DNA from 2 places in the Paenibacillus sp. CFBP 13594 genome. Region 1 is predicted to be linked to the other one. Evidence: riboswitches for the same ligand, from Rfam matches in the RefSeq annotation. Region 1 holds a riboswitch; the other holds the start of a gene.
What was found. Region 1 has a riboswitch for S-adenosylmethionine ahead of mmuP (S-methylmethionine permease). Riboswitches for the same ligand answer to the same signal wherever they lie in the genome.
Positions count from the first base shown of each region.

Region 2: linked by a shared signal. The riboswitch ahead of IFU39_RS27190 (methionine ABC transporter ATP-binding protein) and the one ahead of mmuP (S-methylmethionine permease) in region 1 are both predicted to bind S-adenosylmethionine.

Region 1 covers NZ_JACYVQ010000010.1:68,062-72,016, reverse strand. Annotated here, with positions in the region: gene IFU39_RS26005 (ABC transporter permease) at 1-115, shown strand, start outside; gene mmuM (homocysteine S-methyltransferase) at 195-1,262, opposite strand; gene mmuP (S-methylmethionine permease) at 1,240-2,652, opposite strand; SAM riboswitch class I at 2,745-2,846, opposite strand; gene IFU39_RS25990 (Ger(x)C family spore germination protein) at 2,917-3,955, opposite strand, start outside.
Region 2 covers NZ_JACYVQ010000011.1:74,050-78,004, reverse strand. Annotated here, with positions in the region: gene IFU39_RS27200 (MetQ/NlpA family ABC transporter substrate-binding protein) at 1-425, opposite strand, end outside; gene IFU39_RS27195 (methionine ABC transporter permease) at 501-1,160, opposite strand; gene IFU39_RS27190 (methionine ABC transporter ATP-binding protein) at 1,161-2,195, opposite strand; SAM riboswitch class I at 2,322-2,463, opposite strand; gene IFU39_RS27185 (Cthe_2314 family HEPN domain-containing protein) at 2,602-3,318, opposite strand; gene IFU39_RS27180 (COX15/CtaA family protein) at 3,524-3,955, opposite strand, start outside.

The sequences.
Region 1 (3,955 bases):
TTGGGGTGGAATGATACTGTTCGCCTGTCTAAGTATCATTGCAGCGGGTCTTGGTTCATGGTTCTCTTCGCGAATTATTCGTGGGGCATCGCCACGTATGTTGGTTATCGAATAAGGTAGTCAGGATTCTATAACGCAATAACAGCCCTTCCATGCCTTTATAAAAGGTGGAAGTGCTGTTATTGCGTTATGATTTAACTCCGCCACTTCTTCGCAAGTTCGCCAATCTGATGTGGCGTAGTTCGGCAGCAGCCACCAATAATTTTTGCGCCCGCAGCAACCCACTGTTCCGAAGCATCACTCATACTGCCACATGTACCCTGTCCACTCCACGTCTTCGTTGCTGCATCGTATACTTCTCCCGAGTTCGGATACACAATAACAGGTTTATCGCTGGTACGGCTCAAAATACCCACTGCTTCCGTCACCACTTCCATCGGAGCACAGTTCAGGCCAATCGCCGCAACCTGCGGCTCGGAGCCAAACGTCTGTGCACATACCTCAAGCAGTGTGCCTTCGCTGATGCTTATCCCGTCTTTTAAAGAAAAAGATAACCAGGCATACGCATGAGGAAACTCCTTCAGTAATTCAACCAGCACCTGAGCTTCCTGCAAGGAAGGAATCGTCTCAAACGCCAGAATATCAGCACCCGCTTCAATCAGCGCCGCCATACGCGGACGGTGAAATGCGGCAAGCGTCTCATCCGACACGCCGTAATGACCCACATACTCTGAACCGTCCGCCAGATAAGCGCCGTACGGACCTACGGACCCGGCAATAATTGGACGTAGACGAAGACAATTTCCTTCGCGATCCCCTGTACGATCTGTTATATACTCCTCATTCTCCACCGTCTCAGCACGTACCGAAGAAGCTTCTACAAGCTGACTTGTCGAGCTTTCTCTCCCTACTAGTCTACTCTGCACTTCTGCCCACACGTCATCTCTCGCCTGTGCAGCCAGTTCCACCGTCTTGCGGATCAGCTCCAGTGCTGCCTGTTCATCGATCCCTCTCTTGCGGAAACCATCCACCGTCGCCTGATAACTGGATGTAATCGCACAGTCGGCTCCTGCTCGAAAATAATCTGCATGGACCTGAACGATAACATCCGGATTCTCAAGTAACACACGAGCAGACCATAGTGGATCATCGAGATCACATCCATGCTGTTCGAGTTCCGTTGCCAGCGCTCCATCCAGAATCATGACCGGATGTTCACGCAGGATCCGTTCTAAGGGGTTAGTCTGTTGTGCTTGCGTCATGTACTTGTCCTCTTTTCTTATTCACACGTTCTGTCAGATAATAAGCAGCGTAACACACTGCAATAAACGGAACCCCACAATATAGCGCAATTCGCTGTGTCGGGTCAAAGGCAATACCTATGCATGAAGCCAGGCATAATATAAATGAAACAATTGGTACCACCGGATATAGTGGTGTGCGGTAGACCAGATCTTTGACCGCATGTCCTTCCCGGATATATTGTCTGCGGAACATGTATTGGGAGACACTGATACTCATCCATACCGCAACGACAGCCAGACCTGAAATGGAAACCAGTGTAATATACACGGTACCTGGCGCAATGATGCTGGACAGCAAGGCCAACGCACCACCCACCATACTAATCAGAAGTGCATTCAGCGGTACCCCGCTTTTGGTCAATTTGGCAAACCACGGAGAGATCGTTTTTTTGTCAGCCAGAGACCAGAGCATCCGTGAAGATGCATATAGGCCCGAATTGGCAGCAGAGAGAATCGCCGTCAGAATAACAAAGTTCATAATGTCTGCTGCATAGGGTACACCCACCCGCTCCATTACCGCTACAAACGGACTTTCCAGTACACTGGCATCCGACATGGGCAACAAGGCCGACAAGATAATAATCGTTCCGATGAAGAAAATAACCAAACGCCACAGCGTTGTATGAATAGCTTTCGGTATCGTCTTTTCCGGGTTCTCCGTCTCACCCGCGGCAATGCCGATTAACTCGGTGCCTGAGAAGGCAAAGTTTACAGCAAGCATGGTCATCAATATGGCTGTAGCCCCATGAGGGAACCACCCGGATGCGGTAATATTCGATAGAAATGGAGCCGGTTCAGAATCCGCCATGGGAATGAACCCAAACATGGCTGCGCCACCGATAATAATGAAGATTACGATAGTCACTACTTTTACAGATGAGAACCAGAACTCGGATTCCGCAAATAATTTCACCGTTAATGCATTAAACAGAAAGATCATCAGTGCAAAGAGCGCACTCCATATCCATACGTTCACCGATGGGAACCAGCGCTGCATCAGCAATCCAGCGGCTGTGAATTCGGAGCCAAGCGCAACAGTCCAGGTTAACCAGTATAACCAAGCCACCGTGTAGCCTGTTGCCGGTCCGATATATTTGGCTGCATAACTATGAAATGCTCCCGTCTCTGGCATATGAACAGACAGTTCACCAAGACAGAGCATCACCAGATATACAACGATGGCTCCGATTAGATAGGACAGAATGGTTCCCAGTGGTCCCGCCTGCTGAATGGTGTAACCTGAGCTGAGGAATAATCCCGTTCCAATGACTCCTCCGAGAGAGAGCATGACCACATGCCGTGCTTGCATTTTCCGCTGAAAATGCCCTTTGTCGTTGTTGTTTTCCATACCAGCTGCTCCCCTACTTCTTCATCCAGAAAAAACAAAAAAGACCCACTCTGCCTAAAGAGTGCGCCGTTACTGACAAATAAAAACAAACGCTCCTATCTATCAGGCTTTCACCCGCTGGAATTAGCACAGTATCCTTCAGATCTGTTGCTGAGGTTTCTAAGGGCCAGTCCCTCCACCTCTCTGGATAAGAAAATGATTTTTTACTAATATAGCGATCTATCATGAATGTGTCAACATTTAAATAATAAATGGCACACCTCGCTATTCCGTGGAAGACCCCGGATTGGTGATGGTGGTCTTTACCTCATACGTGATCGGCACGGTGCTAAAAATTTTATCCCAATCGTCTTTGACTTTTTTCCATGTTTTAGGTTCTTTGATACGCAAGCTATCCCGAAAATCCGCAACATCTACTTTATAGGTATGCTGCAGTTTGTATAACACCTGTCGAATCTGTTGTTCAGCCAGTTCAGCAAATTCTTTTTCCAATTCTCTGAGATAAGCACCTTTTTCCTCTTCCTCTGGAGCACGCCAATCCTCCATCAACCAGCCTTCGGATTCAGTCTTCACATGGAATGAAATATCATCGCCAACCACTTTTGGAATTATTTTTGTTTTTTTCTTCTTCATTTCATATACAACAGTGAATCCCGCTTTATTGTATGTCTTCAAGATGCCTCCTTTTTCTTTAGGTCTGATCCACGACAGCCCTTCTAGATCCGTTTGGCTGAGTTCCCCGATGAATTTGGTCGTTTTCCCATCAAAGATACTGGCACCGGAGAACTTGTCCTCTCCATTGAAGTTCAGTACATTCTGGAGCAAAAAGCTGGAACCGGATTGCATTTGTGCATCTAGTTTGGAGAGTAGAACGGGGTCCAGGATTTTATTGGACAAGTACGAATTACCTGTAATACCTGTAAGATAAAATGCTGGAATCCGGGAAGGATCATCTGAAGTCAGTACATCAGCAGCGCGATGATGGCTAATCAGCACCAGACAGTTAGGACGAATATCGTTATCCCGAAGTACAAAATCCAGCAGCTGGTCCAGACCATACTTTTTGGCGATATCCTTGGACACAACGATAACCTTCAGATGATGCCCGATGAGCGGATGATCTCGCCTTAGTGCAAACTGACGAAAGATTTGCAGCAAGGAATCTCCGGTAAGCTGTTCATTGGAGTAGGACGTTTTACCAGAAGCAGGTGACCCGGATTGTTGGCTCTTCTGACTGCTGGAGTTACCGGGAGCAATCTGTACCGTGGCTGTCACATTGTTCTGCTTGGAATACGCTCCTCCC
Region 2 (3,955 bases), on a different contig from region 1:
GCTACTTTTGCGCCGTCAGCCAATTCATCCAAAGACTTAATCTTCTTGGAGTATCCACCAAAAGGTTCAACATGAACAGGTGTTACAGTAACGAGGTTGAATCCACGTTCTTTATTCTCTGTGTCCAGATAAGGCTGGTGCTGGAAGAAGTTTGCATCCAATTTTTTATCAGCAAGTTGCTGGTTTGGTTGTACATAGTCATTAAACGTAACGACTTGTAAACGAATACCTTGTGCTTCCAGCTCAGGCTTGATGCTTTCCAGAATCTCTGCGTGTGGTGTAGGTGAAGCTCCAACTTTCAATTCAACTGTACGTGGTGCACCTGCTGAATTATCTGCGCCGCTATCAGCGTCCTTATTGTTTCCGCAAGCTGCGAGAACCGCAATCAGCATAAGACTAAGTAGAGCGAATGACCATTTTTTCATGTGTAAAACCCCTTCTCTAATCATTTTTTTCATGTGGCGTCCGCATGAATGCATATCCATCATGTTATCTATGTGTTATTTCCTGGTGAAAAATGTAACCAAGCGATCTCCAGCCATCTGGAGAATTTGCACAAGAATGATCATCGACACTACGGATATAATCATGATTTCATTTTGATAACGATAATACCCATAGTTGATTGCCAGCGTTCCCAGACCTCCACCACCAACCATGCCCGCCATCGCCGTGTAAGAGACAAGCGTAACGATGGTAATGGTTATCCCAGCAACCAAACCAGGTAACGCTTCAGGCAGTAATACCCGTCTTACAATCTGTCCGGTCGATGCACCCATCGACTGTGCCGCTTCAATGACACCCCGATCAACTTCTCGCAACGTCGTCTCCACCAATCGAGCAAAGTAAGGAGCTGCTGAAATAACTAAAGGTGGTATAACACCTAACACTCCTGTAGCTGTACCGACGAGTGAACGAGTGAATGGAATAAGAGCAACAATCAATATGATAAATGGAACTGAGCGCAAAATATTCACAATCAAGGACAATATAATGTACACCGTCCGTGATTTGATCGAAGCAGATCGGGCTGTCATGAACAGCAGAACTCCGAGCGGTAAACCAAAGATTACGGTGAACAAGCCTGATACACCCAAAATTTGCAGCGTCTCAATAGAGGCTTTACCAACCTCTTCCCAACGTACGGTTGAAAAATCCATCTAACGAAGCACCTCCACATCAAGTCCCTCTGCGGTTAATTCTGATATCGTCCGATCAATCGCAATGGAATCACCCTCGAACCGAACGGTCAGCTGTCCATAAGGCACCTGTTTAATCGTAGAGATTGTACCCTGCAGGATGGCAAAATCCACGCCTGTCTTACGTACCGTTCTCGACAAAATCGCTTCATACGTTTTGTTACCCAGAAAGGATATCTTCACAAGTTTGGAAGCAGCACCTGCCTGCAATTCAATGCCTGCATTCGCCAGAGCGGTCTCTTCCAGAGCAAGTCCAGCTTCATGGTCACGCATCATGAAGTCCCGCGTAATCGCATGCTGCGGCTTCAGGAACACTTCGGTTACAGGTCCCTGTTCCACAATGCCACCTTGATGAATGACAGCTACCTTGTCACAGATGTTCTGAATGACATGCATCTCATGTGTGATCAGCACAATCGTAAGGTTGTACTTTTCATTAATGTCGAGCAATAACTTCAGGATTGAATTTGTCGTCTGCGGATCAAGTGCCGAAGTAGCCTCATCACAGAGAAGTACATTCGGATCACTTGCAAGTGCTCTCGCAATCCCTACACGTTGTTTCTGTCCACCCGATAATTGAGCTGGATATTTGTTGCTATGGTTCTCCAGGCCAACGAGATTGAGCATTTCCTTCACTTTGCGATCAATGGCATCCTTTGGTGTATTCACAAGCTTTAGCGGAAAAGCCACATTATCATATACCGTTGCCGAAGATAACAGATTAAAGTGTTGAAAAATCATCCCGATCTTGCGTCTCTGTTGCTGCAGTTCGGTTTTGCTCAGTTCAGTCAGGTTGATCCCATCAACCCATACTTCACCCTCCGTAGGCCGTTCTAGCAAATTAATGCAGCGAATCAATGTACTTTTGCCCGCTCCAGAATGCCCAATCACGCCGTAGATTTCGCCCTTTTGGATGTTCAAATTCAGCTCGGATAACGCTGTTGTAGATTTTGCCCCTTTGCCGTACGTTTTCGTTAAACCTTTTAATTCAATCAATCGCACTTGCCCCTTTCCAACCACCTACATGTATCTTTACCCGATCTAAAGGAAAACTCCCCTTAAAGTACAAAAAAAGAGCCCTTTGCAGAAACAAAGAGGGCTCTTCACGTGAAAGAATATACCTTCTCATCTGCCAAAATCGTGCCTTGCACCATTTTGTAGGAATTAGCACCTAACATCTATAACGAATGATACATGTATCATGTCATTACAAATCGGTTGCCGGGCTTCATCGGGCCTGTCCCTCCGCCGCTCTCGATAAGAAATATGTTATTGTAGGATTTTATAAGTTCATGTAGTTTATGCTTTATAATGTGAATGTAACTTTTGAGAAATATCATTTCATTCTTCGTCATTGTAACACTCTAATTGAAACTCAGTATATTCCAAGTATTCCGATTTGTCAAAGGGAATTATTTCTTTTCCATATTTTGTTAATATAACGATAAGAGGCTGTTAACGTTTCACAGACCATATCGACGCCCTGACGCATTTCCTGCACATGCTGATTCAAATCCTCCAATTTCACTTTACCTTGCAAGGTCTGGTGTAACTGCCACAGGTCATCATGCATTTCTGAGTTCATGTAGTGAATTTCCATATTACGTCGTTTGCGCAGCTTGCTCATCGGCTCACGATAAGAGTCCTTGATCTGTATTAATTGCAACGCAAGATCATGGTGCTCCCTCGCATAATCGAACTGCCTTAACACTGTAAAATAAGAAAAATGCGCTTTGGTATTTGAAGTATTCAACTGGAATATTTCATTTAGTACCGTACCCACTTTATCCAGGATGGCAAAGCAGCGGATAAAGCCATCTTTGTAGAAATACACATACCGTGCATACTCTGCTTTTTCAGTCGCCGTCATATCATCCGTTGAGCCTGCAACGACCTTATTGCGAAAATGAGCAGCAGCGAAACAGCTTTGCTCTAGTTCATCCAGTGAGGAGATAAGTCCCTGAGTCCACACATACAGTTTCCGATAGTCATGCGTGGGATCATGGTCCACATGCATTTGTCGTTGAAATAACTCAAGCGTATGCGCCATTGCGTCCATCGCTGCCTTCAATTTACCTTCGTTTATACGTGGCTTTTCCCCCAACAACGTTCGCAGCATATCTAACCTCCTCTTTTCCAAATCAACAAGAATTCATCACCGTAAACGTAACACATCATCCATTCCGTGTAATTGCTGCTTGCCATAGGTTGCCCTGATCCCCCTGACATCAAACAAAGTCCACCTGTCCAATGATGTACATCACTGGATGGTGGACTTTCATATTTAGCCCAAGTACCTTTGGAAAAAAGAATGGATCTATATCTTAGAAACGATTAGCCGGGCGATGCAGCTTGTACACCAGGAAACTCATATACGTTAAAACTCCGAATAATATGGCGATATCCAACATATGAGCGAGAGCTACAAACATGTATACTTCCGGACGGTTCATTGTCACCATCATGAAAATACCAATGACTACTTGCATCAGGATGAGAACAACGGATACCACGCCAAGGGTACGCATTTCCTTGTTGTCCGGATGATTACGGTAAGCGAAGTGACCCAGAATTGCGATAACAATCACGAGCGACGCTGCTGCTGCACGGTGAGCAAAAGCAACCGCTACCCCACCCGAAAGCTCAGGAATAATCTGCCCGTTACAGAGCGGAAATCCGGAACATCCGCCAGCAGAATCCGTGTGACTCACAAATGCACCCGTGTATACCACGAGATATGTGTAAATAGTGGAGAA